DNA from 4 places in the Clostridium sp. LIBA-8841 genome. Region 4 is predicted to be linked to each of the others. Evidence: riboswitches for the same ligand, from Rfam matches in the RefSeq annotation. Region 4 holds a riboswitch; each other region holds the start of a gene.
What was found. A riboswitch is a leader RNA that binds a small molecule or an ion and turns the genes downstream of it on or off. The one in region 4 is predicted to bind thiamine pyrophosphate.
Positions count from the first base shown of each region.

Region 1: linked by a shared signal. The riboswitch ahead of thiS (sulfur carrier protein ThiS) and the one ahead of thiD (bifunctional hydroxymethylpyrimidine kinase/phosphomethylpyrimidine kinase) in region 4 are both predicted to bind thiamine pyrophosphate.
Region 2: linked by a shared signal. The riboswitch ahead of thiC (phosphomethylpyrimidine synthase ThiC) and the one ahead of thiD (bifunctional hydroxymethylpyrimidine kinase/phosphomethylpyrimidine kinase) in region 4 are both predicted to bind thiamine pyrophosphate.
Region 3: linked by a shared signal. The riboswitch ahead of tenA (thiaminase II) and the one ahead of thiD (bifunctional hydroxymethylpyrimidine kinase/phosphomethylpyrimidine kinase) in region 4 are both predicted to bind thiamine pyrophosphate.

Region 1 is NZ_CM173488.1:2,632,625-2,640,729, reverse strand. Features, by position in the region: gene AC2A4K_RS11395 (siderophore ABC transporter substrate-binding protein) at 1-128, shown strand, start outside; gene AC2A4K_RS11390 (alpha/beta hydrolase family protein) at 240-887, shown strand; gene msrB (peptide-methionine (R)-S-oxide reductase MsrB) at 923-1,366, shown strand; gene AC2A4K_RS11380 (DUF6483 family protein) at 1,383-1,682, shown strand; gene AC2A4K_RS11375 (RelA/SpoT domain-containing protein) at 1,735-2,541, shown strand; gene AC2A4K_RS11370 (MFS transporter) at 2,810-4,510, shown strand; TPP riboswitch at 4,557-4,660, shown strand; gene thiS (sulfur carrier protein ThiS) at 4,784-4,978, shown strand; gene thiF (sulfur carrier protein ThiS adenylyltransferase ThiF) at 5,065-5,880, shown strand; gene AC2A4K_RS11355 (thiazole synthase) at 6,058-6,822, shown strand; gene thiH (2-iminoacetate synthase ThiH) at 6,835-7,938, shown strand; gene AC2A4K_RS11345 (thiamine phosphate synthase) at 7,977-8,105, shown strand, end outside.
Region 2 is NZ_CM173488.1:977,807-985,911, reverse strand. Features, by position in the region: gene purC (phosphoribosylaminoimidazolesuccinocarboxamide synthase) at 1-348, opposite strand, end outside; gene purE (5-(carboxyamino)imidazole ribonucleotide mutase) at 348-827, opposite strand; gene AC2A4K_RS04165 (phosphoribosylformylglycinamidine synthase) at 894-4,697, opposite strand; gene thiC (phosphomethylpyrimidine synthase ThiC) at 4,937-6,247, opposite strand; TPP riboswitch at 6,397-6,501, opposite strand; gene kduD (2-dehydro-3-deoxy-D-gluconate 5-dehydrogenase KduD) at 6,645-7,430, opposite strand; gene AC2A4K_RS04150 (dUTP diphosphatase) at 7,636-8,105, opposite strand, start outside.
Region 3 is NZ_CM173488.1:3,697,868-3,705,972, reverse strand. Features, by position in the region: gene AC2A4K_RS16565 (NAD(P)/FAD-dependent oxidoreductase) at 1-330, shown strand, start outside; gene AC2A4K_RS16560 (FAD-dependent oxidoreductase) at 344-1,597, shown strand; gene AC2A4K_RS16555 (DUF1667 domain-containing protein) at 1,600-1,947, shown strand; gene AC2A4K_RS16550 (class I SAM-dependent rRNA methyltransferase) at 2,393-3,568, opposite strand; gene AC2A4K_RS16545 (hypothetical protein) at 3,807-4,121, shown strand; TPP riboswitch at 4,189-4,291, shown strand; gene tenA (thiaminase II) at 4,606-5,271, shown strand; gene thiT (energy-coupled thiamine transporter ThiT) at 5,271-5,879, shown strand; gene AC2A4K_RS16530 (ABC-F family ATP-binding cassette domain-containing protein) at 6,223-8,105, shown strand, end outside.
Region 4 is NZ_CM173488.1:2,285,255-2,293,359, forward strand. Features, by position in the region: gene recQ (DNA helicase RecQ) at 1-665, opposite strand, end outside; gene thiE (thiamine phosphate synthase) at 871-1,494, opposite strand; gene thiM (hydroxyethylthiazole kinase) at 1,487-2,284, opposite strand; gene thiD (bifunctional hydroxymethylpyrimidine kinase/phosphomethylpyrimidine kinase) at 2,296-3,090, opposite strand; TPP riboswitch at 3,165-3,274, opposite strand; gene AC2A4K_RS09910 (patatin-like phospholipase family protein) at 3,395-4,264, shown strand; gene AC2A4K_RS09915 (LacI family DNA-binding transcriptional regulator) at 4,453-5,466, opposite strand; gene mglB (galactose/glucose ABC transporter substrate-binding protein MglB) at 5,693-6,757, shown strand; gene mglA (galactose/methyl galactoside ABC transporter ATP-binding protein MglA) at 6,842-8,105, shown strand, end outside.

The DNA.
Region 1 (8,105 bases), 350 kb from region 4:
GAACAGATGCATATAAAAATGGGAAAATAGTTTATTTAGATACGAAGGCTTGGTACTTAGGTGGGCCAGGATTACAATCAACAGATGTAATGTTAACAGAAATGGAAAATTCAATAAAGGACATTTAATAGAAGAGAGTGATGTTTTATTAAGGTTTTACTTAATAAAACATCATTTTTCTTTCTTGAAAAAATTTCGTATATAATTATATAATAGAATTTAAAAAGAAGGTGCGAAAAGTGAAGAGTTTTAATATAGAGAAACAATCTATGTGGAAATGTAGAACCAATAATAAATTAATTTGCAATGAAAGTGAAACTTTGGTTATCTTATTACCTGGATTAGGATATACCTTGGATAAAGCAATACTGGATTATTCAAAACAATTAGTTCTAGACTTAAATTATGATTGTTTAGGAATAGAATATGGATTTCAAGTTAGTAGGGAAACTTTCAATAGACATGATGAAGAGGACATTAGAGAATTATTCTTGGAAAGCTTAGATGTTGTTTTTAGTGCTTTGGAATTTAGAACAGGAAAATATAAAAATATAGTTATTATAGGAAAAAGTTTAGGTACAGTATTACAAAATAAAATAGGTGAGGAAATTAAAAAGGTTTATAATATAGAGGTTAAAAATATTTATTTAACTCCTATAAATGAAACTTTTAAGGATAACATAAACAAAGAAAGTTTAATAATAACAGGTACTAAGGATGCTTTAATATCTTCAGATAATTTGGAGAAAATAAAAGAAGAAAAGTTTAATGTTTTAGAAATAGAAGATGCAGGACATTCTCTGTGTATAAAAGGAAATGTATTAGAAAGTATTAGAGCCTTAGAACTAATAATTAAAGTTATAAAAAATTATCTTGAAAAAATTTAAGTAATGAAATTAAATTTTTAAATGGAGTGATTATTTTGAAATATGCAAAGAAAGAAAAAGAAGAACTAAAGAAGCTTTTAAAAGATGAGGAGTACTATGTTACTCAAGAAAATGGAACCGAAAGACCTTTTACAAATGAATATTGGGATTTTGATAGAGAAGGAATATATGTTGATGTAGCAACTGGAGAACCCTTATTCACTTCTAAGGACAAGTTCTTTTCTTCATGTGGATGGCCTGCTTTTTCAAAACCAATAGATAGAAGTATAATAAAGGAAAAGATAGATAAAAGCTATGGAATGATTAGAACAGAAGTTAGAAGTAGATTAGGCGATTCTCATCTAGGACATGTATTTTGTGATGGACCAGAAGAGTTAGGTGGATTAAGATATTGTATAAATTCAGCCTCACTAAAATTTATTCCAAAGGAAGAACTAAAAGAAAAAGGGTATGAAGAATATTTAGAGATATTTAAATAGAAAAGTAGGTGTTAAAATGGGATTTTTATTAAATAAAGATGGAGAAAATGATTTTCTTTTGGCTGATACTTATTCAAAAGATGATATATTTTGGATAACTTTAAGAGGATTAATATCTAAGGGAAAAATTGATGAAGCAGAAGATATGCTTTTTAGAGAGGCTGAGAAAAATCCTTCTATGGAAGTTTATGAAATAGGAGAGAAGATGTATAGCTTATTAGATAAAAAGAGTGATGAAGAGCTTAAACAATATAATTTTTCTAAGGAAGAAATAGCCTTGGGGTTAGAAGATTTAAAGAAATTAATAAAAAAGTAAGGATTATTGAGATTTAATATATAGTACTAAATTAAAATAAGGGGAGGTAATTATGAGAAGTTTAAATAAAGAAAGTTTTCTCCAAAAATATCCTCATGTAGAAGAATACATAGAAAAGAATGATATTAATTTTGAAGATTTACAAAAAATATTTTATGACTTTGTGAAATATGAAGAGTCTTATGAGAATCAAGCAGATTTCATAGCGAATATATTACGTTCAAATGAAAATGTTCATTCTGTAAAATCAAGAATAAAAAATCCGGAAAGATTAATTGAAAAAATAATAAGAAAAACAGAAGATAGAAAAGAAAAATATGGTGAACATTTTTATTTTAATGTTGAAAATTATAAAAATGAAATAACTGATTTGATAGGTATAAGGGTATTACATATATTTAAAGATCAATGGAAGGCAATACATGATTTTATAATAAAGACATGGAATGTAATTGAAATAACAGCTAATATAAGAGATGGAGATGACAGAACTATATTTGATAATTTAGGTATTGAAGTTATATCAAGACAATCAGGGTATAGGTCTGTTCATTATCTTGTGGAGTGTTATCCAACAAATCAAAAGGTTATTGCAGAGATTCAAGTAAGAACTATTTTTGAAGAGGGATATGGGGAAATTGACCATAGGCTTAGATATTCTCATAATGAAATACCTGAAATATTAAAATCAAATCTATTGCTTTTTAATAGAATTGTAGGAAGTGCAGATGAAATGGCTTCATTAATCAATATGTTGAATAATAGTTTAGATAATAAGGATAATTACTATGAAAGTAAGTTAAGAGAAAAAGATGAAGAAATAAGAAAATTAAAAGAAAATATTGAACAAATGAAATAATAGAAAGCTACCTTGATGAATAATTAAGGTAGCTTTATTTTAAAATTATATATGAACAAAATATTAATTAATTATTAATAAAGTTAAGGAATATAACTGTTTGTTTGGGATTTTAGAAGAATTTGGGGAAATTTACTCTTTGATTTTATAAACTTTAAGGAGTAATATGAACGTAGTTCACTGTGTTTTTTATTAATAATATTTAAAAAATAATATTAATAAAAGGCATAGTAAGGACAAGTTTATAGTTTAAGAAAGGGTGACGATTATGAAAAAGAAATCAGTTGGAATCACTATGGCTGTCTTCTTACTAGGAATATTCATGGGGGCTATTGATTCAGGAATTGTATCACCAGCAAGAGATATAATAGCTGATGGATTAAAGGTTTCACAGGATGCCAGTGTTTGGGTTATAACAATATATACCTTAGCATATGCAGTATCAATGCCTATCATGGGAAAACTTTCTGATAAGTTCGGAAGAAAAAAAGTGTACATGGTCTCAATAACTTTATTTGGACTAGGTTCTTTATTATGTGGAGTATCAGATTATGTAAATAGTTATGGATTCTTATTATGTGCAAGAGTAATAGAAGCTATAGGTGGTGGTGGAATAATGCCAATAGCTACAGCTTATATAGGAACATCATTCCCAGTTGAAAAAAGAGGTTCAGCTTTAGGAATGATTGGTGGAGTATATGGAATCGCAACAGTAATTGGACCAACTTTAGGTTCAGGAATACTTTCTATTTTTGGTGATAAAAACTGGGGATTTTTATTCTTAGTAAATGTTCCAATAAGTATAATAATATTACTTTTAGCAACTAAATTAGAAGAGAATACTTCTGCACAAGGAGTTAAGAAGTTAGATATATTAGGTTCAGGAGTATTAACTGTATTAATTTTATCTTTAATGTATGGAGCTACAAACTTAAAATTCTACGATTTTATGGACTCAATAAAATCATTAGATGTTTGGCCATATCTTTTAATATTTGTAATATCAATTCCTGTATTAGTTTGGGTAGAAAAGAAAGCAGAAGATCCAGTAATAAACTTATCCTACTTTACTAATAAGGAAATAGCGATAACTTTAATATTAAGTTTCGTTGTAGGATGTGGATTAATGGCAACAGTATTCATTCCTCAATTTAGTGAAAATATATTAAGAACACCTATGGGTAGTGGTGGATATATAGTTACAATATTTGCAGTATTTGTAGGTATAGCAGCACCTTTAGGTGGTAAATTTATTGATAAAATAGGTGTTAAAAAGGTATTAATAATAGGTATGAGTTTAGTTATAATAGGAAACCTTTATCAAGGGTATATAACAACTAAACATCCAAGTATGGTTAACTTAATAATAGGATTAGCTATTATGGGATTTGGTTTAGGATTTTCTATGGGAACACCAATAAACTACTTAATGCTTAGCTTAGTACCTGATAATGAAGCTACAGTTGGACAATCAGCAGTATCATTAGTTAAATCTATAGGTATTGCAGTATCACCAAACATACTTATTAACTTTATATCAGATGCTGGAAGAAGAGTACCAGATGCATTACAAAAAGTTATGCCTCATGTAGATGGAATGTCAAATATTATGGCAAATGGTGGAGGATCTTCACACGTTGCAAATTCAATGGGAAATGCAAGTGTTACTAATATATTCAGCATTATAAAGGATATGGTGCAATCACAATTTGCATCATTAGGTGACAAGTTTGCTAATAATCCTCATGTAAATATAGATATGATTCAAAAATCATATATGCAAAGCTTAGATGGGGCTAAAAATGCTATAGAAACTACATTCCAACAAGTAATGAATACAGGATATACTAAATTATTCTTAACATGTGCTATGATAGCTTTAGTTGGATTAATTTTAACACTTATGTTAAATAAGCAATTAATAAATATGAAAAATAAAAAAATGGAAAGCGTGGAAAAAACTAATTGATAAAAAATGTTTTTTGAGTTATGATGAATAAAACAAATAAATTTTAAGATATTGCTAGGGGTGCTGTAAAAGGCTGAGAGGGATTTAATATCCTAACTCTAATAACCTGATTTGGTTAATACCAACGTAGGGAAGTATATTTTAAGTTGTGATTTTTCATATTAGAAAATATTATTATGATTAATTAGAAAATATATTTTAAAAGGTTTAGCAATATTGCTAAACCTTTTTTTGTTGGTATAAAGCGGTATTTAAAGGGAAAGAGGTGAAGATATGATTGTTAATGGAAAGAAATTAAATAAAGAAAACCTTAATACAGTTTCTGATTTATTAGAAAGTTTAAATGTAAATAGAAATAGAGTGGTTGTGGAACTTAACAAAGAGATAATTAACTCTTGTAGTTATGATGAGATTTTATTAAATCATGAAGATATAATTGAGATTATTGCATTTGTTGGTGGAGGTTGATTAATAAGAATTTAAGAAGTTTAAGAAAATAAAAGTTGGTTGAAAGTAAAAGAGAGAAAAAAGAGAAAAAGATATAAGGAGCCTTTATGAAGATAAAGATTAATGAAAAGTGGAAAGAGGTTGAAGAAAATTGTACAGTCTATTCTTTAAGGGATAAAGAATTAAATGATGCTGATGTTATAGTTTTAAATGGATTTCCACTTGGAGAAGATAAAGAGTTAAAAGATGGAGATAGAGTTGTTTTTATTAAAAAAGGAATTAAGCCTAAGAAAGAGGAATTAGAAGAATTAATGGTCTCAAGACATACACCAGGTATTCATGAAAAACTTAAAAAACTTAAGGTTTTAATAGCTGGATGTGGGGGGCTTGGATCTAACATTGCTATTTCTCTAGCAAGACTAGGTGTTGGAAATATAAGATTAGTAGATTTTGATATAGTAGAACCTTCTAATCTAAATAGACAGCAATATTATATTGACGATATTGGAGAGTTTAAGGTGTCTGCATTAAAAAGAAATTTAATGAGAATAAATCCTTTTATAAAAATAGAAGATTTAAATATTAAACTTTCTGAGGATAATATGGAGATTTTAAAAGAAGCTGACATAATAATAGAGGCCTTTGATAATCCAGATTATAAAGCTTTATTAGCAAACTATGTTTTAAGTAATATGAAAGAAAAATACTTAATTTCATCTTCAGGAATGGCAGGTTTTTATGATTCAAACTTAATAAAAACAAAGAAGATAACAGATAAATTTTATATTTGTGGAGATTTAGTAAATGAAGCTAAAGAGGGATGTGGACTAATGGCTCCTAGAGTTTCTATATGTGCAAATCATATGGCTAATTTAGTTATAGATATAGCTGTTAATAAAATAGAATTTGTTAAGAAAGACTAAACTAAAAGGTTATATTTTAAGTGAAGTTTGATTTCTAGAAATCAACATTAGTCTAAAACAGAACCAATTAAAAAGAGTTTATAAATATATTTAGTGATAATTATAAGTTTTATTAACTAACAATTTCATATATGATTTTGAAAAATTTACAAAAAAGAGTAGAAAAGGGGAATTTTTATGGACAAGTTAATAATAGGTGGAGTAGAAATAAAAAATAGACTTTTTGTTGGAAGTGGTAAATATCCTTCAAATGAGATAATAAAAGATGTATTAGAGGGAAGTGGATCTCAAGTTATAACTTTAGCATTAAGAAGAGTGGATCTAGATAATAAGGAAGAGGATATTCTTCAAAACATACCAAAGGATGTAATATTATTACCTAATACTTCTGGAGCTACTAATGCAGAGGAGGCTATTAGAATAGCTAGAATAGCAAGAGCTATGGGGTGTGGAAATTGGATAAAAATAGAAGTTATATCAGACTCTAAATATTTACTTCCTGATAATGAAGAAACTATAAAGGCAACTAAAGTATTGGCTGATGAAGGCTTTATTGTACTTCCTTATATGTGTCCAGATCTTTATGCAGGTAGAAGGTTAATAGAGGCAGGAGCAGCAGCTGTAATGCCACTGGGAGCCCCAATAGGAAGCAATAGAGGTTTGAAAACTAAGGAACTAATTCAAATAATGATAGATGAACTAGATATTCCTATTATAGTTGATGCCGGAATAGGAAAACCATCCCAAGCCATGGAGGCTATGGAAATGGGAGCGGCGGCATGTTTAGTTAATACTGCCATAGCATCTTCTAAAAATCCTATAAATATGGCAAGAGCTTTTAAAATGGCAGTAGAGGGTGGCAGATTAGCCTATGAATCTAAAATGGGAAGAGAATCAAAATTTGGAAATGCTTCATCTCCACTTACTGGATTCTTAGATTAGGAGATGATTGAATTGAGTTTTTATGATGTAGTAGAAAAATATAGAGAGTTTGATTTTTATGGATACTTTGATTCCGTAAAAAGGGAGGACGTATTAAGAAGTATTTATGAAAGAAATAAGAGCCCAGAGGATTTACTTAATTTAATATCTCCAATAGGAGAAGAAGTTTTAGAAGAAATGGCTCAAGAAGGAAGAGAACTTTCTTTAAAATATTTTGGAAGAACTATATTACTATATACACCAATGTATATCTCAAATTATTGTATAAATAAATGTTCATATTGTGGGTATAATGTAGAAAATAAAATATGTAGAAAGAAGTTGAACCAAGAAGAGATAGAAAAAGAGGGAGAAGCTATTTCAAAGGATGGTTTTAAACACATTTTAATATTAACTGGGGAAAGTGAATATCATACTCCAGTAAATTATATAGAAGATAGTATTAGAACTTTAAAGGAGAAATTTCCGTCTATAACTCTTGAAATATATCCAATGACAGAAGAAGGATATAAAAGAGCAGTAGAAGCTGGCGCAGAAGGGCTTACTGTATATCAAGAGACATACGATGAAAAGACATATGATAAGGTTCATGTAGCAGGACCAAAGAAAAACTATAAATTTAGGTTAGAGGCTCCAGAGAGAGGAGCTAAGGCTGGAATGAGAAGTATTAGTATAGGTGCATTATTAGGATTAGCTGATTTTAGAGTTGATGCCTTCTTTACAGCGATGCATGGAAGATATTTAAGAGATAAGTATCCTTATATAGACATAAGTTATTCATTGCCAAGAATAAGACCCTGTGAAGGGGGGCTTAAAAAGTTAAATGAAGTTAATGATAGGGAACTAGTTCAAATACTCTTAGCTTATAAGCTGTTTGATCCCCAAGGGGGAATAAATATTTCGACTAGAGAAGAGAAGAATTTTAGAAAGAATTTAATTCCTTTAGGAGTAAGTAAAATGAGTGCTGGAGTTTCTACTGCTGTTGGAGGACATTCTTTGAAAGAAAAGGGAACAAGTCAATTTGATATAAATGATGAGAGTTCTGTAAGTGAGGTTAAAGAGTTAATAAAGAGTCAAGGATATCAACCTATATTTAAGGATTGGCATAGATTCTAGATTAAACTTGTAATATTTAAGTAAAATGGTGATTTTATATGTTTTTAATAACAAATAGAAATTTAGTAAGTGAGGAAAAATATTTTAATACTATAGAAAAGTCAAGTAAATATGGTGTTAAAAATATAATTTTAAGAGAGAAAGATTTAAAAACAGATGAATTAATA
Region 2 (8,105 bases), 1.3 Mb from region 4:
AGTTTTTAATTCATATCCTTCTTCAAGACCTAATCTCTTAGCCATACTTCCTGCAGCAACATTTCTAACTATTACTTCTAAAGGAACTATTTCAACCTTCTTACATAATTGATCTCTATCATTTAACTTCTCAATGAAGTGAGTCTTTATTCCTTCTTTATTTAACATCTCAAATATAAGACTAGTAATTTCGTTATTTAAAATACCTTTGCTTTCAATCTCTGCTTTCTTTTCTCCATTAAATGCTGTAGCATCATCCTTGTAGTGAACAATTACCATATCATCTTTATCTGTTGCATATATTTTTTTAGCTTTTCCTTCATATAACATTTCTAATTGATTAACCATTATAACTCTACTCCTTCTCCATTTTCTTCTATAAATTTGTGTTTCATGTCAATTCTAAATTGAACTAGTTTTTCTCTTAGTTCTGGATATTTTAATGAAAGCATTTGAACTGCTAACATACCTGCATTGTAACTATTATTTATTCCTACAGTTGCTACTGGAATTGATTTTGGCATTTGAACTATTGATAATAATGCATCCATTCCTTCTACTGCCGCTCTTACTGGAACTCCTATTACAGGAAGTATAGTATGAGAAGCTATAACTCCTGGAAGATGAGCCGCTAACCCTGCTCCTGCTATAATTACTTCACAGCCTTCTTTTTCAATTTTTTCTAAAGTTTCAAGAAGTTTTTCTGGAACCCTATGAGCTGATAAAACATAAGCTTTATACTCAACTCCAAATTCTTTAAGAGCATTTGCCGCTCCCTTCATAACATCTATATCTGACTTACTTCCGAAAAATATTGCTACCTTCATTAAAATTTCCTCCCTATACTTTTAAGTTTTTATAGTTTTGATTTTTAGCTAGCCCTTCAAACTTAATTATTTCTTAAAGTAATTAACACCTGACTTGAATAGTTGTTGGTCGAATTGTCCTAGTATATTTCTGTATAGATTATCTCCAATTCTTTCTGAATGGCCCATTTTACCTAGGATTCTTCCATCTCTACTTGTTATTCCTTCTATTGCTAAGCTTGAACCATTTGGATTATATGGCATATTCATAGTTGCATTGCCTTCTAAGTCAACATACTGAGTAGCTATTTGATTGTTTTCTGCTAACTCCTTTAACAAGTCTTCTGGTGCAACAAATCTTCCTTCTCCATGTGATATTGGAATATTGTGAATTTCTCCAAGTGAAACCTCATTAAACCAAGGAGATTTCTTAGAAGTAATCTTAGTTCTAACCATAGATGACATATGTCTATTTATATTGTTGTAAGTTAATGTTGCCATATCTTCTTCAATATCAATTATTTCTCCATATGGAAGAAGTCCTAACTTAATTAAAGCTTGGAAGCCATTACAAATACCTAATATCAATCCATCTCTTTCATTTAAAAGTTTCATAACTGAATCCTTTATTTTAGGATTTCTAAATATTGTAGCTATAAACTTAGCTGATCCATCAGGCTCATCCCCTGCTGAGAATCCACCTGGTAACATAATTATTTGAGCTTCATCAATTTCTCTTTTAAGCATGTCTATTGAGTCAATCAAAGCTTCTTTATTTAAATTTCTAATAACAACCTCATGAACCTCAGCACCCTCTTTTTCAAAGGCTCTTCTACAATCATATTCACAGTTAGTTCCTGGGAATACTGGAATAACTACTCTTGGTTTTTCTACTATTGTTATTTTTGATTTAAGTTTTTCTTTTCCTATATGCACTTGTCCATTATCTAAAATATCTGCCCCATCTTCACTATTGCTTATTAAATCTGAAACACATCCCTCTTCATTTTCTATTTTAGATTTAAATACATCCTCAAGTTTTTCTTCATAACATTTTTCTAACTCTCTTAATGAAACCTCAAAATCATATTCCTCACACTTTATAACATCAGCCACGATTGTGCTTCCTATAACCTTATGATTAGTTCCCTTAAATTCCTCTTCAAGGTTAACCCCGTCCTTAACCTCTAAGATTAAACTTCCATAATTAAATCCAAAAAGCTCTTCTTGAGAAACATTATTTAATTCTGCCCCAATTTTATTTCCTAATGACATCTTAGTAATTCCTTCTGATACTCCTCCAAACTTAAGAGAATATGCTGAAATTACTTTTTCTTGTCCTATTAATTCATAAAGCTTTTCTAAGTTATTTTTGAATTCTTCCATATTTAAAGTTCCATCTTCTAATCTTTCACTCTTCACAAGAACTAAAGTTGATCCTATATTCTTAAACTCAGGTGAAATAACTCTTGAAGCATTTTCAAGTCCTACTGCAAATGAAACTAAAGTTGGTGGAACATTTAAGTCTCCAAAACTTCCTGACATTGAATCTTTTCCACCAATTGCTGGTAATCCTAAATCCATTTGAGCTTTATAAGCTCCTAGTAAAGCTGCAAAAGGCTTACCCCATTTTTCTTTATCCTTTAATAACTTTTCAAAGTATTCTTGGAAGGTTAATCTAACCTTTTTATAATCTCCTCCCATAGCAGCTATTTTTGTTACTGATTCAATAACTGAATAAAATGCCATGTGGAATGGGCTCCATACTCCTAAATAAGGATTAAATCCATATGTCATTAGGGAAGCTTCTTTACTTTCTCCTCCTAAAACCGGAATCTTAGCAGCCATCCCCTCTGCTGGTGTTAATTGATATTTTCCACCTAGAGGCATAAGAACTGTTCCTCCGCCTATAGTTGAATCAAATCTCTCAATTAATCCTTTTTGACTACAAATATTTAAATTTCTTAGTGATTTTAACCATTCTTCTTTAACATCACAATTTTTAACTTCGTATGGATAATCACTTGGTGATTTTACCTTTAAAGAAATCTCTTGTTTTGCCCCATTTGTATCTAAAAAAGTCCTCTTTATATCAACAATTGTTTTGTCTTTCCACATCATTCTCAATCTATCTGTATCTGTAACTTCCGCTACAATTGTAGATTCTAGATTTTCTTCTTCTGAAAGTTCTATAAATCTCTTGGCATTCTTAGCTTCAACAACAACTGCCATTCTTTCTTGAGATTCTGATATTGCAAGTTCTGTTCCATCTAGTCCCGCATATTTTTTAGGAACCTTATTTAAATCTATATCAATACCTCTACATAATTCTCCAATGGCTACTGATACTCCACCAGCTCCGAAATCATTACATCTCTTTATCATTTGAGCTACTTCTTTATTTCTAAAAAGTCTCTGAATTTTTCTCTCTGTTGGAGCATTCCCCTTTTGAACCTCTGCTCCACATTGATTTATTGATTCCTCTGTATGTTCCTTTGAAGAACCAGTGGCTCCTCCAATACCATCTCTTCCTGTTCTTCCTCCAAGAAGTATTACAATATCTCCCTTTGAAGGTTCAAGTCTTACAACATTCTCTTTTGGTGCAGCTGCTATTACTGCTCCAACTTCCATTCTCTTAGCAGCATAATTTGGATGATAAATCTCTGCTACTTGTCCTGTTGCAAGTCCAATTTGATTTCCATATGAACTATATCCATGTGCAGCTCCTAAGGTTATTTTTCTTTGAGGTAACTTTCCCTTTAAAGTTTCTTCAATTCCAGCTGTTGGATCTGCTGCGCCTGTAACTCTCATAGCTTGGTAGACATAACTTCTTCCTGAAAGTGGATCTCTAATAGCTCCTCCTAAACAAGTTGCCGCGCCTCCAAAAGGCTCTATTTCCGTTGGGTGATTATGTGTCTCATTTTTAAACATTAAAAGATATTTTTCAGTTCCATTATTTGTTTCTATCTCTATGTTTATAGAACAAGCATTTATTTCATCTGAAACATCTAAGTCATCAAGTTTTCCTCTTTTTCTTAGTTCTTTCATTGCTATAGTAGCTAAATCCATTAATTTAATATCTCTAGTCTCTAACTTATCTTCATAAACATACGCTCTTGAATTTCTATAATCTTCATAAGCTTTTTTAATAGGTTCTGAATATTGACCTTCTTCTATTTCAACATCTCTAATTATTGTTTCAAAAGTTGTATGTCTACAATGATCTGACCAATAAGTATCAATAACTTTAATCTCAGTTATTGTTGGATTTCTATCTTCTGATTTAAAATAATCTCTTATCATTTTTAAATCTTCTAAACTCATAGCTAAAGAATTTTCTATATGAAAGTTTTTAAGTTCCTCCTCAGTTAGATTCAAAAATCCATTTAAAACTTCAACGCCCTTAGGTTCATCTAAGTTATCTTCTAAAACTTTTGATAATGGATCTACTTCTCTTGAATCAACAGGATTAATATAATAAGCTTTTATCCTATCTATCTCTTCATCATTTAAATCACCTTTTAAAACAATGATTTTTGATGATTTAACAGGAACTTTTGCTTCCTCAGTAAGAAGCATTATACACTCTGAAGCTGAATCAGCTCTTTGATCATACTGTCCTGGTAAATATTCAACACCAAAAGCATTTTCATCTTGTCCTATTTCAAAATTTTCTTCATAAACTCTATCTACTGGAGCTTCTGACAAAATAGTATTTACAGTCCTTATATACTGCTCTTCTTCCATATTTCCTAGTATGTACTTATTTAAAACTCTTATATCCTCTAAAGCTTCGACTCTTAAGTTATCTTTAAAATCTTTAAGTAATATCTGACTTTCAACATTAAAACCAGCCTTTTTTTCTACAAATACCATTCTAATACCAGACATTTTAATCCCCCATTCAAAACACGAACATTATTTATGATTAAATATTAATCATTCGTTAAATAGAGAATATCATTATAAATACGTATTGTCAATAATTAAATTTATTTAAACGTTCGGTTTTTAATATATTTAATCATCTTTTTATCATTTATATTCCAAAATAATTCGTATTTAATCATAAAAATAGAGATATATTAAAAGTTTAGAATAATCTTCCTTTTAATATATCTCCAATATTTTTAATCTTCTCTTAAAAGATTTATATCTTTTCCCTCTAGAATCTTATTCATATTTCTTATAGAACACATTTTCCCACACATTGTACAACTATCTTTATGTTCAGGATTCGATTCTTTTCTATACCTAATTGCTTTTTCACTGTCTATGGCTAAAGAAAACATCTCATCCCAATCTAATCTTTTCCTAGCCTCACTCATTTTATTATCCCTCTCTCTTACTCCTAGGATTCCTTTTGCTATATCTGCCGCATGTGCTGCTATCTTTGAAGCAACTATTCCCTCCCTTACATCTTCTAAATTAGGAAGTCTTAAATGTTCTGCTGGTGTTACATAGCAAAGAAAATCTGCTCCATAAGAAGCTGCCATAGCTCCTCCTATGGAACTCGTTATATGATCATACCCTGGTGCTATATCAGTTACTATTGGGCCTAAAACATAAAATGGTGCTCCATGGCATAATTTTTTCTCTAATAAAACATTAGCTTCTATTTCATTCATTGCCATATGCCCAGGTCCCTCTATTATTACTTGAATATTTCTTTCCCAAGCTCTTTTTGTCAACTCTCCAAGAGTAATTAACTCTTTTATTTGTATAGCATCAGTTGAATCAGCTATTGAACCAGGTCTACAAGCATCACCTAAACTTAAGGTTAAATCATACTTTTCACATATATCTAATAATCTATCAAAATATTCATAGAAAGGGTTTTCTCTATTATTTAATTCCATCCATGCAAAAAGGAGAGATCCTCCTCTAGAAACTATATTAGTCAATCTTTTATTTCTTCTAAAAGTTTCAACTGCTTCTCTATTTAATCCAGCATGTATAGTAACAAAATCTACTCCATCTTTTGCATGTTTCTCTACAACCTCAAAAAATTCATCAATAGTTATATCCTTAAGTTCTTTATCATAGAACCCAACTACATCATACATTGGTACAGTTCCTATCATAGCTGTAGATATCTCAACAAGTCTTTTCCTAAAATCATAAGTTTTACCATAGTTACTTAAATCCATTATGGATTCTGCATTCATTTCTATGGCTTTTTTAACCTTTTCTAACTCTAATTCTATATTGGCATAATCCTTTGAAATTCCTAGATTAACATTTATTTTAGTTCTTAACCCTTGTCCAACACCTTCTGCACTTATGCTCTTATGTTTTTTATTAGCTGGTATTACAACTTTTCCCTCAGCCATTAAATTCATTAAAGTTTGAACATTAATACCTTCTTTTTCTGCAACCACTTGCATTTCCTTTGTTATTATGCCTCTTTTAGCAGCATCCATTTGAGTTGTGTAATTCATATTAGTTCTCCTTATTTTAATTTTTTAACTGCGCAGTTAAATTAATATAGGATCCTAGTTTTTTATAAAAAATAAAAGCTTGCCATAAGGCAAGCTTAATAAACACTTATATAGATATACTTATACAAATTTTTAGCATAAATATAAATAAACAACAGTTTATGCTTCCCTACGGTAGTACTAACTACATCAGGTTTTAAGGGTTAGATAGCTATTATCCTCTCAGCATATAAAATGCACCCCTAGCACTTACGATTAAATATTTACTTTTTTTCTAAATTATACTATTAAAATTTTATAATTTCAAGTAAATTTATAAAAACAAGTAATTATGCACTAAAATTTAGTAATTGTTTAAACTTATTATAGGTTTCATCATCAACTTTTTGCAAGTCACTTATCTAGCTAACCATCCTCCATCAACAGCTAAAATATGTCCATCCATATAATCTGATGCTCTACTTGCTAAGAATATTACAGCTCCCATCAAATCAAAAGGCTCTCCCCATCTACCTGCTGGTATCCTTGATAATATCTCTGAATTTCTACTAGCATTTAAAGTTAATTCTTCTGTATTAGCCGTTTTTATATAGCCTGGTGCAATAGCATTTACATTTACTCCAAATTCAGCTAGTTCATTAGCAAAGGATTTTGTTAGTCCTGCTACTGCATGCTTACTTGCAGTATAAGCTGGAACATATTTACCTCCTTGGAATGAAAGCATTGAAGCTATATTTATTATTTTACCATGTCTATTTTTTACCATAGTTTTTGCTATCTCTTTACTTAAATAATAAACACTATTTAAGTTAACATCTAAGACGAATTGCCAATCTTCATCAGTATATTCAAATAAACTATTTCTTTTTATGGTACCTGCATTATTAACTAAAATATCTATTTTCCCAAAAAGCTTTTTACTCTCTTCAATAACTTTTATAACATCAGTTTTCTCTTCTAAATCAGCTTGAATAAATTCAACCCTTCTTCTTTCTTTTTCTATTAATTTTCTTGTTTCATCTAAATCTTTTTCACTATGAACCACTATACACAAATCCGCTCCAGCCTTTGCTAAAGCAACAGAAATAGCCTGTCCTATACCTTTATTTCCACCAGTAACCATAGCTACCTTTCCATGTAATGAAAAATAATCCATTGAAAAATCACTTAAACTATTCACAATCTCAACCCCTTTGAAAGTTTTAAAACTTATTCATATTTTATACTACCTCTTACAGAAAACATTTTCAACTTCTTGTGAATATAATTAAAATTAATAAAATAAAAAAGCTTTAGAATAAGTTGTTATCTCATTCTAAAACTTTCTTATATTCCGTCTTTTTAATATATTATAATTTAAATCTTATCTACAAATTAATCAAAAATATTTAGAAACCTGTGTGACCAAATCCGCCACCTCTATTTACACTTTTGAATTTTGAAACATCATCAGTTTCTATAAAGTTAGCCTTATAATATTTAGCTAAAACCATTTGGGCAATTCTATTTCCTTTTTTTATATATATACTTCCATATGGATTTCCATTCTTATCTAAATAAATATATGTTTTTAATAACTTTTTATAAGCTCTCTTTCCTTCTTCTTCATAAGAACTTAAATCATGTCCTTTCGACTCTAAATATTCACTTAATCTTACCTCTGTATAATTATTTTTTAAGTCATCTAATATACTTATATCATTAGCTATTTCATAAGGAAGATTAGCTATATTATAATTATTCTCTAAAATTACTGATATATTGCTAACTGAATCAGCATCAATAGTTCCTATTGAGTTTGAAATTTTCAGATTTGTTCTTAAAGAAAGTCCACTTCTAGCTCTAATTTGAAGTTCCA
Region 3 (8,105 bases), 1.4 Mb from region 4:
TTTAATGAGAAGAGAGAGCAAGTACATTTTATAGAACTTTCTCCAGAAGAAAAAGCAAATTTAATTAAAGAAGATAGTAGATACGGAAGAATAATTTGTAGATGTGAAAACATAACAGAAGGAGAAATTGTTGATAGTATAAATAGAACTTTAGGAGCAAGGACTATTGATGGAGTTAAGAGAAGATGTCGTCCAGGTTGTGGTAGATGTCAAGGTGGTTTCTGTGGACCTAGAGTTCAAGAAATAATATCTCGTGAAACTGGTATGAAGATAAATGAAGTAACTTTAGATAAAAATGGTTCATACATAATAAGTGGAAAAACAAAGTAGGAGGATTAAGGTTATGAAATATGATTTAGTAGTTGTAGGTGGAGGTCCAGCAGGATTAGCAGCAGCTTATGAAGCTTATGAAAATGGAATAGAAAAAATATTAATTATAGAAAGAGATAAAGAACTAGGTGGAATCTTAAATCAATGTATTCATAACGGATTTGGTCTTCATACCTTTAAAGAAGAACTTACAGGACCTGAATATGCTGGAAGATTTATTGATATGGTAGAAGGAACTAACATAGAGGTTATGTTAGATACAATGGTTTTAGAAATTGAAGATAAAGTAATACATGCTATAAATACTGAAAAAGGATATTTAACAATAGAAGCGGAAGCTATAGTACTTGCTATGGGATGTCGTGAAAGAACAAGAGGCGCAATAAGTATCCCAGGAGACAGACCATCAGGAATATTTACTGCAGGAGCGGCTCAAAGATTCATAAACATGGAAGGATATATGGTTGGTAAGAAGGTTGTTATTTTAGGGTCAGGAGACATTGGTCTTATAATGGCTAGAAGAATGACTCTTGAAGGCGCTGAAGTTAAGGCTGTTGTTGAACTTATGCCTTATTCAAATGGTTTAACTAGAAATATTGTTCAATGTTTAGAGGACTATGATATTCCATTATATCTATCTCATACAGTTGTTGATGTTAAAGGAAATGGAAGATTAGAAAAAGTAATTATAGCTAAGGTTAATGAAAATAGAGAACCTATAAAAGGAACAGAAATAGAGTTTGATGTTGATACATTATTATTATCTGTTGGGTTAATTCCAGAAAATGAGCTTTCAAAAAATGCAGGAGTTCAATTAGATTTTAGAACTAATGGACTTGTGGTTTCAGAAAGTATGGAAACAAATAGAGAGGGAATATTTGCTTGTGGTAATGTAGTTCATGTTCATGACCTAGTTGATTTTGTTACTGAGGAAGCAAAAAATGCAGGTAAGAATGCTGCAAAATATATTAAAGGTAAAAAGAGATTAAATAACTTTGTTGAAATAAAAAATGGAGAAAATATAAGTTATACAGTTCCTCAAAAATTTGAAATTGAATCTTTAGATGGAAACTTGAATGTGTTTATGAGAGTTAGAAATGTATTTAAGAATAAACAGATTATAGTTAGAGATGAAGAAGGAAATGTTCTTCAAAGCTTTAAAAAACCTCATGTTGTACCTGCAGAAATGGAGAGAATTACAATACTTAAAGATAAACTTAAAGATGCTAAGGGATCAATAACAATTTCATTAGAGGATGGTGAATAATCATGGTAAGAGAATTAATTTGTATAGTATGTCCTAGAGGATGTCATTTAACAGTAGATACAGATTTAGAAAAAGTTACAGGAAATACATGCAAAAGAGGAGAAATTTATGGATTAAATGAGGTTAAAAATCCAACAAGAATAGTAACCTCAACTGTTAAAATAGATGGCTGTGACAATATGGTTATACCAGTTAAAACAGAGGAACCTATTCCAAAGGGAATGATATTTGATGTTATGAAAGAGATTAATAAGGCTTCTATTAATCTTCCTATTAAAGTTGGAGATGTTATCATAGAGGATGTTTTAGGAACTGGTGTTAGTATAGTTTCTGCAAAAACAGTTTCATAGAAAATAAATGCTTTAATAAGGTTATGTTTTAGGTAAATTTTTATATTTAGTTAAAACATAGCCTTTTAAATAATTATATAGAGACAAAAGAAGAAAGGTATCTGAATTTCAGATACCTTTCCCTTTTAATACATCTAATATTATATGTACATTATTAGGATAGAAAATGCACTCCTAATTAGTGCATAGCTTAAAACAGATAGTTAAATACTAAAGATATTTATAACTATTTAATGAGTGTATGCTATTTTTGTAAAGCACCTCATAGTAATAATATATTTTAATATTTAATTATTACTTAAATTTTAAATATAAATTTTTGAGTGTATGCCATTTTGTAAGCACCTCTTTTTTTATAAGTAAAAGGTTAAGTTTTTAATCTTTTCTTGCTACACTATTATATTAACCAGTATTATTTTTAATATGCATTTAATTTAAAATTTTTTTAGAATACTTGGAATATGAAGAATTTTAAGTAGTATGACTCATCTGAGTTCCAAAGTATAGGATGATCTGAACTTTGAGTTCTAACTTCTATTTGTCTTAAAGTTCTTCTAGCATCATGAGCAGCCTCAGCAACAGTTCTCTTTAATTGTTCTTCATCCATATAATGAGAGCAAGAGCATGTTGCGAAGTAGCCACCTTCTTTAACCATCTTTATTCCTCTAAGGTTTATTTCTTTATATCCTCTAATAGCTTGCTTAACAGTGTTTCTTGACTTTGTAAAAGCTGGTGGATCTAATATTACAACATCAAATTGTTTTCCTTCTCTTGACCAATCACCTAAAACATCAAAAGCATTGTGTTTTTCGAATTTAACAACATCTTGAAGATTATTAAGCTCAGCATTTCTTGTAGCACAATCAACGGCGTGTTGAGATACATCTATTCCTAAAACTGACTTAGCACCGGCTATACCAGCATTTAAAGCAAATGAACCAGTATGAGTGAAGCAATCTAAAACATCCATGTCTTTACATATTCTATGCATTGCAGCTCTATTTTCTTTTTGATCTAGGAAGAAACCGGTCTTTTGACCATTTTCTAAATCAACTATGTATTTAACACCATTTTCAACTATTTGTATATCAGTATCAAATGGCTCAGTTAAGAAGCCTTTTCTTTGCTCTAAACCTTCTATTTCCCTAGTTTTTATATCACTTCTTTCATAAACACCCTTAGCACCGTATTCATCAACTAGGATTTTTACTATTAAATCTCTATATTTATCCATTCCAAGAGTTGATATTTGAATTACGTAATAATCTTCAAATTTATCAACTGTTAAACCAGGAAGGAAATCAGCTTCTCCAAAGATAAATCTACATGAAGATGTGTCTATAACTCTCTTTCTGTATTCCCAAGCAGTTTTAAATCTTCTTTTGAAGAAGTCTTCATCTATTTCTTCATCTATATTCTTAGTCATTAATCTTATAGTTATTTTACTTCTATCATTTATGTAACCTTTTCCTAGGAAATAACCTTTATGATTATAAACTTCAACTATATCTCCGTTTTCGTAATCTCCGTCATATTCGTTTATTTCATCAATGTAAATCCAAGGTCTACCTTGTTCAGCTTTTTTATTTTTCCCTTTGTGTAAATAAAACTTACTCGCCATTTAAATAGCTCCTTCCAAAATAATTCTTATAAGATTATAACACATATTAAGTCTTTCAATAGGTTAAAAATATATTTAAAGAGTAGGAAATAAATATGAAGTTTAACCATGGTTATTTCTGTTTTATTTTTAAAAAATTTTTTAAAGATATATTCAGCTAAAAAACAATACTTTTAGAATAAAGATTAAATACTGAATATATATTTTTAATAAGAGTAATTTTAAGGATTGAATAAAATTGATAAAAGCTATCGTTATTCCAACACCTAAAAGATTAAGAAAATACATAAGAGAGTCTGATTTTAAAAAGAAGGCAAAGACCTTTGCAACCCCAGAGAGAGCTATGATATATGGGACTATAGGAACTGGTATAACAGTAATATCTTTAAGTGATGTGCCGGCTAAACCTTTTGTCATAGGAAGCTTAATATACCATGGTATTGCCTATGAAATTTTAGAAAGATGGTATGATGAATATGGTAATGATGAGGAAATCAGAAAGATGATGATGAGCAATAAAGATTATTGGAATAATTTTTATATGAGGTTTTAGACTTTATTTTTACTTGAGAAAGAAAAAACTAGAATTTATTAAAAAAAATATATATAATTATTATAGACTTTATAGCTAGGGGTGCCATTTGGCTGAGAGATAACATTTTGTTATTAACCCTTAAACCTGATCTGGGTAATACCAGCGTAGGAAAGCCAGTAGAAAGTTTTATAATAGTATTTTATATATTTAGAGTATTATGACTTTTTATAAATTAAGCTGCATCCTACAATGGATGCAGCTTTTATTTTTTATTTAGCTATGTTTTAAGTAAATATTGATTTTTAGCTAGACTTTCAAAACTAAAATAATTTAGTAAAGTATTACTCATTAAGATGACTTACAGTTCTACCTAAAAATTAATAATGGTTTAAAGTAGAGTTTTTATTTAAAAAGTTTAAGATTTATATGCTTTTATGAAACTTTTAGGTAATCCTTATTTGGGCTATTAAGTTTAATCATAAGATTAAAGGAGATGTCAAATATGAGATTTACAGAAAAATTATTAAAAGAGGCTATGCCGATATGGGACAAGTATTTAGAACACCCATTTATAAAAGAAATTGGAGAAGGAACTCTTGATAAGAATAAATTCAAAGAGTATTTAGTTCAAGATTACCTTTATTTAAAAGAATATGCTAAGATTTTTTGTATTGGTGTAGTTAAGGCCAGAACTATGGAAGAAATGAGATTTTTCTATAGTTCTACAAAAGGAACAATGGAAGATGAAACAGCAGTCCATATAGAATACTTAAAAGATTTTGGAATATCAGAAATAGAGGCTGAAAAAAGAGAATATAAAGGCACTACTATAAGTTATACAAGCTATATGCAAGCTATAGCTTTAAAAGGTGACTTAGATGAGATAGCTATAGCAACATTACCATGCACTTGGAGTTATAGCTATATAGGAAGATATATTGCTGAGAAATATGCTGATAAACTAGAAAAAAACTTTTTTAAACCGTGGATTGAAGAGTATGCTTCAGATGGATTTGCTGAGTTTACTGATAGATGGTTAGAATATGTGGATAAAACTTGTTCAGATTTATCAGAGGAAAAACAAAATAGACTGATAGAGATATTTAAAAGGGCAAGTTTATATGAACTTGACTTTTGGAATATGGCATATGAAGAAGGTGAAGAGTAATGGATGTTTATTTAGTAGCCTTAATAGAATTTGTATTATTAGCTTTATATATTTTAGATTTAAGAAAGCATAAAATAACAACAAAAGAAATTGTTATGATTGGATTAAATGTAGCAATTTCCTACGTGCTTTATATTATTCCGTTAGTTAGATATCCACAAGGTGGAGGAATAACTTTCTTTTCAATGCTACCAATAATGCTTCTTTCCTTAGTGTATGGAAGAACTGTTGGTGTTACAGGAGGATTAATCTTTGGTCTTCTAAAAACATTAAATGGAGCATTTATTGTTCATCCAGTACAGTTTTTTCTTGATTACATACTAGCTAATATGGCATTAGGATTAGCAGGAACATTTGGAATAGATAAAAAGTATAAAATATTCTTAGGATCATTTATGGCAGGCGCTTTAAGTACATTTATAAGTGTCGTTTCAGGGGTAGTTTTCTTTGGCCAATATGCGCCTCCAGGTATGAATTTATGGATTTATTCAATAATTTATAATGTAAGTAGTGCAGGAGTTGAAAGTTTTCTGACTACCATAGTATTAACTTTAATGCCAATACAATTGTTAGCTAGGAGAATGAAACCTTTGTCTAATAGAATTTAGAAAGCAAATATGCTTTATAAAGATTTTGAAAGAGTAGTAGAATTAATTTTGTGAGGATTTAGGAGACTTGATAAGGAAAATTTCAAGTTAAAATATAACAAGTTAGAAAATTAATATAGAATAATTTAAATTAGTATAGGGTTGTATCAAAGCTTAAAATAAAATTTATAAAGAGTATTAAGAGAATAGCTATGAATTCTTAATGAAATCCAGTAATTCTCATAATATGTTTATAAGTTTTATTTTAAGTTATTTTTGATACAATCCTTATTTTACTTTTGGAAGAACTTTAACTTTATATTATAATGAGAATAAGATTTGTTTTGAAAAGGATGGATAACTGATGAATTTAATAACTCTTGAAAATATAAGTAAGAGCTATTCAGAGAAAATTTTAGCTAATAATATATCATTAGGAATAAATGATGGTGAGAAGATTGGGCTTATAGGAGTTAACGGAACAGGAAAATCTTCTTTCTTAAAGATAGTGGCAGGAGTAGAAGAGCCTGATGAAGGGACAATAACAAAAGGTAATAGAGTAAGGATAGAATACCTTTCTCAGACACCAGATTATGATGATAATGCTACTGTTTTAGAGCAAGTTTTCAAAGGTAACTCAGAAGAAATGAGAATTCTAAGAGATTATGAAGAACTTTTAGAAAAGATAAATAAAGGCGAAAATAGCGATATAGATTCAGAAAAGATAATAAAACTTCAAGGAAAAATAGATGCTTTAAATCTTTGGGATATGGAAAGTGAAGCAAAAAATGTTTTAACTAAGCTTGGAATAACTAATTTTGAAGAAAAGGTAGGAAATCTTTCTGGAGGACAGAAGAAGAGAATAATGCTTGCAGCTGCATTAATAACTCCTAGTGAACTATTAATATTAGATGAGCCTACTAACCACTTAGATAACGAGACTATAAGTTGGTTAGAAGATTACTTAAATGGTAGAAAAGGTGCTCTTTTAATGATTACTCATGATAGATATTTCCTAGATAGAGTAACTAATAGAATATTAGAATTAGATAGAGGTAGATTATTTAGCTATGATGGAAACTATTCTGTTTTCTTAGAAAAGAAGATGGAGAGAATAGCTATAGAAAAGGCAAGTGAGGAAAAAAGACAAAACCTTATGAGAAAAGAACTAGCTTGGGTAAGAAGAGGTGCAAAGGCTAGAACTACTAAACAAAAAGCTAGACTTCAAAGATTTGATGAATTAGTAAATCAAGAAGGTTTTATTGAAAATGAAAATATAGAAATCTCTGTTATGGGAACTAGATTAGGTAAGAAAATAATAGAAATAGAACATTTAAATAAAAGCTTTGGAGATAAAAAGATTGTTGATGATTTTAACTACATAGTCTTAAGAAGTGATAGAATAGGTATTGTAGGACCTAATGGAGCTGGAAAATCAACACTTATGGGTATGATAGAAGGAAAGATAGCACCAGATAATGGTGAAATAATAAAAGGTGAAACTGTAAAAATAGCTTGTTTCTCACAAGAGGATACACATATGCATCCAGAAATGAGAGCCATAGATTACATAAAGGAAGCAGGAGAGTATTTACAGACTGCTACAGGTGAAAGAATAACAGCATCACAAATGTGTGAAAAATTCTTATTTGATGGTACACTTCAATGGACAATGATAGGAATGTTATCAGGTGGGGAGAGAAGAAGACTTCATCTTTTAAGAGTTTTAATGGAAGCTCCAAATGTTCTTTTACTAGATGAGCCTACAAATGACTTAGATATTGAAACTTTAAATAGACTAGAAGACTATCTAGATGATTTTGGTGGAGTTGTTATTACTGTATCACATGATAGATATTTCTTAGATAGAATTTGTAACAAGATATTCTCTTATGAAGGAGATGGAAAAATAGATATCTATACTGGTAACTATGGGGATTATCTTCTAAGTAAAGAGATAGAAGCTGTTGAAAGTAAAGAAAAAGAAGTAGCTGTGGATAAAAATAAAAAAGAGTCATCTGTGGATAAAAATAAAAACAAAAATAAAGTATTAAAATTCTCATTTAAAGAGCAAAGGGAATTTGAAACTATAGATGAAGATATAATGGCTATTGAAGAAAAAATAGAGGAATTAGATTCTTTAATGGCAAAACATGCATCAGAATACGGTAAACTTCAAGAATTAATGGAAGATAAAGCAAAAACTGAGGAGGAGTTAGCTCAGAAGTATGAGAGATGGGAATATCT
Region 4 (8,105 bases):
ATCTCACTTATACTCTCTAATTTATCTACTTCTTTTAAGATATTTATTTCTAAATTATCCCTAGTGAAACTTCCCTTATAAACAAAAGGGTCTTTAAGACCTAATAGTTCTATGGAATCTTTCATAACCATTTCTGTTGCTGTTGCTGTAAATGCTGTAACAATTGGCCTTTTTCTTAATTTATTTATAAAGGGTTTTATTTTGCTATAACTTTTTCTAAAATCATGCCCCCACATTGAAACACAATGTGCCTCATCTACTACTACTTGAATAATATTAGCTTTTTCTATATTTTCTAAAAAATACTTATTTTCTAAACGCTCTGGTGAAACATAAAGAAGTTTTATTTCACCTTTTATAAAACTTCCCATTATCCTTTTAACTTCTTCAAAATCATTTCCACCACTTATATATGCTGCCTTAATCCCTAAAGAATTTAAATTATCAACTTGATCCTTCATTAGGGATATTAATGGAGAAACAACTAAAGTTACTCCACTCAAAATATAAGCAGGTATTTCATAGCATAAAGATTTTCCACCTCCAGTAGGTAATATACAAAATACATCCATCCCACTTAAAATCTTCTCAATTACTTCTTGTTGCCCTTTTCTAAACTCTTTATATCCAAAAATATTATTTAATATTTCAAATGCTTTTCTCATTTTTTTCCTAAAATCCTTACTAAATCTAACTTATTAGATTAAATTTTACCATCAAAATAAATTCTTAATTATGAATATTATACTATAAAATAAACTCTAAACAAAAATCAACATTCACCTAAAATAAAACTCAAGAAAAAGAGGCTCTAAAATTAAAGAACCTCTTTTGATTATTTCATATTTTTATTTTAATATTCAAGTTTTCCTATCTACTAAGCACCTTTAAAAACTCTTTGCTCTTCTCAATTATATCTTCGCTATTTAATAATGCTGATATAACTGCAACCCCTTCTAAATTCTCTAAAATATCCTGACTTAAATTATAAGGAGTTATACCTCCAATACCATATAGAGGTATAGAAGAAACTTCTCTTATTTCTCTTAAAGTTTCTAATGTCATTAAGATTGCATCATCTTTGCTATTGGTTGAAAATAAAGCCCCAACTCCTAAGTTATCAGCTCCATCTTCTATTGCTTTTAAGGCCTCTTCTTTATTGTGAACTGTAACACCTATAATAGCATCCTTTGGCATTATTTCTCTTGCTATAGACACATCCATATCATCTTGTCCTATATGAACACCATGAGCTTTTACTGCTAATGCCACATCAATTCTATCATTTACTAAAAAAATTGCTCCAAAGTCATTGCAAAGTTTTTTTAAAGCCTTAGCTTCTTTACACATTTCCTTAGTGTCTTTATTCTTCGCTCTATATTGAACAATAGATACTCCTCCAATTAAGGCTTCCTTAGTCTTTTCTAAAAGTTCATTAAAAGGAATCCTATAGTCAGTTACTAAGTATAATTTTTTACAGTATGAATTACTCATAATAAACCTTCTCTCTTTCTTTTATTACTTCATCACTAATCATTGAAAGCTCATCTAGAAGATTATGTTTAAAAGTCATTATCCCCTCTTTTTCTCCTAATCTTTCCTCAGCTATTTCTCCGCATATCCCCCATGCTGCTACTGCTTTAACAACTTCTTTAAATCTTAAAGCTTTATCATCATAAAAACTTAAAGCTATGGTTAATAAGGCTCCTAGCATACATCCTGTTCCTGTTATTTTGCTCATTTTATAAGTTCCATTTTTAACAATGGCTCCATCCTTCCCATTAGTTATGAAATCACATACACCAGAAACAACTATTATTAAATTTCTTTCCTTTGCATATTCTTTTATTTTATTTTTTGTATTTTCACTTAAGGTATCATTAAAAGAATCTATTCCTATTGACTTTGATGTTTCTCCTATAAGAGTTTTTATTTCAGCTAAATTTCCCTTTACAAGTGAAGGTTCTCCCTCTAATATCAACCTTTTTGCAAAATCTTTTCTAAGCTTAGAAGCTTGTACACCTACTGGATCTAAAACAGAAGGAATTCCTTTTTCTCTTGCTATTCTCATAGAAGTCATTGATGATTCCATTTGATAAGGTTCTAAAGTTCCTATATTAACTAATAATCCATTAGCCATTCCTGTTATTTCTTCTAGCTCCTCATGATGTGTAGCCATAAGAGGCAATCCACCATAGTTAATAGTTACTTGAGCTAAGTCATTAACTGTAACGTAGTTTGTTATCATGTGTATTAAAGGATTTTCTCTTTTTAAAATTCCCATTATTATTCCTCCTAATAAAATTTATAGAAATGATGTGTTGGCCCAACACCTTTTCCAAGTTTAAAGCCATTTTTTATAGCTCCTGTAATATATTCTTTTCCACTTTTAACTGCATCAGGTATATTCATTCCCTTTGATAAATTAGCTGTAATAGCTGATGATAAAGTACATCCTGTTCCATGAGTATGTTTTGTATTTATTCTATCTTGTTCAAAAAGAATAAAGTTTTCGCCATCATACAGAAGATCTGTAGCTTCTCCCTCTAAATGTCCTCCTTTAATTAAGACATTTTTAGCTCCCATTTTTTTAATATCAATAGCAGCCTTTTTCATATCTTCTATTGTAATTATTTCTCTACCTAATAACTCTTCCGCTTCTGGTAAATTTGGAGTTATTAAAGTAGCTAGTGGTATTAATTTATCTATTAAAGTATTTTTTGCATCATCTGATAAAAGCTTAAATCCACTTTTTGAAATCATAACAGGGTCTAAAACTATTTGTGGCAAGTTTTCTACTCTTCCTAAAGCATTACTTATTGCTTCTATTGATTCAATCTTAGACACCATACCTATCTTTATAGCATCAACTTCTATATCATCAAAAATAACATCTATTTGTTTTTCTATAATTTCAGGAGTAACATCCATTATTCCAAAAACTCCTTGAGTACTTTGAGCAGTTATGGCAGTTATTATGCTCATTCCATATACTCCATTGGCAGAGAATGATTTTATATCAGCCTGTATTCCCGCTCCTCCAGAACTATCAGATCCTGCAATCGTTAATGCATTAAATAATTTAGTCATATTTTTCTCTCCTTTTTTAAAATAAAAAAGCATATATAGCCCAAAGGCTATATATGCTTTAAAATCAATTAAAATATACTTGTCTCAGGCTTCCCTACGCTGGTATTAACCAGATCAGGTTAAAGGGTCAAGAAATTTAATTTCTAATCTCAGCCAGACACTACTGGCCCCCCTAGCTATTTTTATGATATTTTCTAATCCAAATGATACCATACTCATTCTTCTTTTTCAACATGTCTTTTTTTGATATTTTTTAAGTTAAGGATTATAATTTTAAATATATCAATTTTAGGAGGATATTTTTATGGTTAGTTTAGTTTTAGAAGGAGGAACTTTACGTCCTATTTTCAGTGCAGGGGTTATGGATGCTCTTCTTGATAACAATATAATCTTTCCATATTGCATTGGAGTATCAGCAGGAATAACTAATGGTTTTTCCTATTTTTCTAATCAAAAAGGAAGAAATATTGAAATATTAAAAAAATATAGAAATGACAAACGCTATTTAGGTGTTTCTAACTTTTTTAAATGTAGAAGCATTTTTGGTTTAGATTTTGTCTTTGATGAATTAGCAAACAAACTCTTCCCTTATGATTTTAATGCACTTTCAAATTATAAGGGAAAAGTTTTAATTGGAGTCACTAATGCTAACACAGGGAAAACAGAATACTTAGATGGCAAAATTAAGGATGAAAAATATATGGCCTTAAGAGCCACCTGTGCAATTCCATTACTTTTCCCATCAATAAAAATCAATGGAAACGAGTATTATGATGGAGGACTTTTAGATCCAATCCCAATAAAAAAGGCCTTAGAAGATGGGAACGAAAAGCATTTAATTATTCTTACTCGTCCTAAGAACTATAAAAAAACTTTAGGGAAAAGTAATAAATTAGCATCTAAAATAGTTGGACGTAAATATCCTAAATTAAAGGATTCTTTTTTAACAAGACATATTAAATATAATGATACAGTAAAGTTTTGTGAAGAATTAGAAAGGGATGGAAAAGCATTAATAATCAGACCTTCTGAAGAAGAATCAATTGAAAGCTTTGAAAAAGATGTCTGTAAATTAGAAAAAGCTTATAATGCCGGTTATAACGCCTGCATAAAAAACTTAGAAAAAATTAAAGCTTTATTTTTTACAATAGATTCTGTCTTAGGTGAATACTAATTTTTACTTAATTTAGATTTAAATAAAAAAGACTATGTCAGACTTAACTTAAAGTAGAACTTATGGATATATTCTGAAAATTACTCAGTTTTCTAAAAAATTTATAACTATCTTCTTCATATAATCTATAAGTTCTATTATTTTAAGTTCTGATATAGTCTCTTTTAGTTAAAAACTTAAATTATTTTTTAAAGTTTTCTACAACTATCTCTTACAATAAGCTTAACAGGTAAAACTATTTTTTTAGACATCTCTCTTCCTGTCCTCATTCTCTCTAAAAGTGTATCTACTGCAACATTCCCCATATATTCTGTGTACACCTTTATGGTTGTTAGTGAAGGATTTAAGAACTTAGCCGTACATATATCATCAAAGCCAACTATGCTTATATCCTCTGGTATTTTAAGTCCAGCCTCAGATATAGCTTTATAAGCTCCTATGGCCATAGGATCACTTGCAATAAAGAAAGCCGTGGGCAAATTCTTTTCTTTTAAAACTTTTTTCATAAGCTCATAACCATCCTCAGGTAAAAACCGTCCCTTTAAAACCCACTCCTCCTTATATCCTTTTATATCTTCCATATATTCCTTAAAAGTTTTTTCTCTATAATTTATTTTTCTTAAGGATTCATTGCTATTATGAATAATAGATTCTCCACCTAAATATCCAATTTTCTTATGACCTAAAGAAGTCAAATATTCTAAAGCTATTTTAACTCCGTACTTAAAATCCACCACAACAGAATCATACTTCCACTCTTCTGGAGAAGAATCTACAAAAACTATATTTTTAGATAGTTTCTCCATTAATTCTATTTCCTTTTCTCCAAATATTCCAATAGCTAAGATACCATCTAAATCTGTATATTCTTTAGTACCTTCATTAATAATCTTTTGAAAATCTATAGGTTTAAACTTAATTTTTTCTTCACTACATTTCTTTTCAACGGCCATTCTTATTGAAAGAAAATATGGATCATTTAACTCTTGTATTTCTGTGTACCAATAGACTATTCCTATAGTATAGTTTTTAATTTTATTTTTTCTCTCTTTTACTGTTAAATAATTTAATTCCTCAGCTATTTCCATTACTTTTTTTCTTGTTTCTTCAGACACATTAAGTGTTTCATCTAAGTTTAAAACTCTAGATACAGTAGCTATTGAAACTCCAGCACCTTTTGCAATATCTTTAATTGTAGCCACATCATCACTCCTTAACTTTCTTAAGTCTATTATATATTCTTTTAGTAAAATTTTCTAATATTTATTTCACATAATATATAAATTTAATAAATATATTTACTAAAAAAATTACTTTTTTTCATTATTTTTTCCATAAAAAACTCTTTCCTTTTATTCCTATATATGGTAATATTGTATTAAATTACAATAACTTTAAAAATTTAGGGTAAATATAGGGAGGATTTTTATGAAAAAGAAAGGTTTAGCATTAATTTTAATTTCAGCTTTAACTATGGGTACTTTAGTTGGTTGTGGTGGAGGTTCAGGTTCTACTGGATCATCTAGTGATGGAGCCAAAGAAAACGATTCCTTAAAGATAGGAGCTACAATCTACAGCTTCGAAGATAACTTTATGTCATACCAACGTAGAAATATAGAAAAGCTTGCTGATGGAAAAGCAGAATTATTAATGAATGATTCTCAAAACAACCAAGCTAAGCAAATGGAGCAAATAGATACTATGATAGCTAAAGGAGTTAACATACTTGCAATAAACTTAGTTGATCCTAAGTCAGCTCCTACTGTAATAGACAAAGCTAAAGCAGATGATTTACCAGTAGTATTCTTTAACAAAGAACCTGATGAGACTGCTATGCAAAGCTATGATAAAGCTTGGTATGTAGGTACAACTTCTGAGGAGTCTGGAATAATTCAAGGGGAAGTAATAACAGAAGGTTGGAAAGCTAATCCTTCATGGGATAAAAACGGAGATGGAAAAATTCAATATGTAATGCTAAAAGGAGAACCAGGACATCCTGATGCAGAAGCACGTACTAAATTTTCTATACAAACTATAAATGAAGCTGGTATAGAAACTGAAGAATTAGCAATGGATACAGCTATGTGGGACTCAACTAAAGCAACTGAAAAAATGGATGCTTGGGTTTCTAAATATGGTGACGATATCGAAGTTGTAATTTGTAACAACGATGGAATGGCTTTAGGTGCTATTTCTTCTCTTGAAAAAGCAGGTTATTTAGATGGAACTTCAGAAAAATTTGTTCCAATCTATGGTGTTGATGCTATTCCTGAAGCTTTAGATAAAATTAAAGCTGGTAAAATGGCAGGTACAGTATTAAACGATGCCAAAAACCAAGCTCAAGCTTTAATGGATGCTTGTATGAATCTAGTTGATGGAAAAGATATAACAGAAGGAACTGATTGGAAAGTTGATAATAAGAAATCAATTCGTGTTCCTTATGTAGGTATAACTAAGGACAATATAAACGTTGCTGAAGACTCTTATAAATAATGAAGATTCTTGCACAATAACTATCAATAATTAGGGAGACAAAAAACTCTGTCTCCCTTAATAAAAAACAGGAGGTATAAAAAGATGAAAGAATCTTCAAACCTGTTAGAAATGAAAAATATTTCTAAGGAATTCCCTGGGGTTAAAGCACTAGACAATGTCACATTAAAAGTAAAAAAAGGTTCTGTTCATGCTTTAATGGGGGAAAACGGTGCTGGTAAATCAACTCTAATGAAATGTTTATTTGGTATTTACCATCCTGATGCGGGAGAAATATTTATTTCTGGCAAAAAAATATTATTTAGAAACTCAAAACACGCCTTAGATAATGGTGTATCAATGGTTCACCAAGAACTTAATCAAGTTAGAGAAAGAAATGTTATGGACAACCTTTGGCTTGGTAGATACCCTAAAAAAGGGCTTTTTATAGATGAAAAGAAAATGTATGAAGAAACATCAAAGATCTTTAAAGATTTAGATATAGATGTAGATCCTAAAGCAAAGGTCTCTACTCTATCTGTATCTCAAATGCAAATGGTTGAAATCGCTAAGGCAGTTTCATATAACTCAAAAATAATAGTAATGGACGAGCCTACCTCTTCCCTAACTGAAAAAGAAGTTGGCCATTTATTTAGAATAATAAATAAACTTAGAGCCCAAGATATAAGTATAATCTATATCTCTCATAAGATGGAAGAAATATTAGAAATATCTGATGAAGTTACCATAATGAGAGATGGTAAGTGGATTTCTACTGAAAAAGCTTCCAATTTAACTATGGACTTAATAATAAAACTTATGGTTGGTCGCGAACTTACAGATAGATTCCCTGCTAAGACTCATACTCCAAAGGAAACTATTTTAGAAGTAAATAATCTTAGTGACACTAAAAATCAACTTAATAATGTTTCATTCAAACTTAGAAAGGGAGAAATTTTAGGAATTGCTGGTCTTGTAGGTGCTAAAAGAACTGAAACTTTAGAAACAATTTTTGGTCTTAGAGAAGTAGCTTCTGGTAACATAATTCTTCACGGTAAAAAGGTGGATAACAGTAAACCTTTTAAGGCTATGCAAAATGGATTTGCTCTTGTTACAGAGGAAAGAAGACAAACTGGTATTTTTGGAAAATTACCTATAGACTTCAATTCTATAATAGCTAATATAGATAGCTATAAGACATCTTCTGGTCTTCTTTCAAACGGAAGAATATCCGGGGATACTCAATGGGTTATAGACTCTATGAAGGTTAAAACTCCAAGTCAAAAGACCCTAATCGGCAGCTTATCTGGCGGTAATCAACAAAAAATAGTAATTGGTAAATGGCTTCTTAGAAAGCCTGAAATCTTAC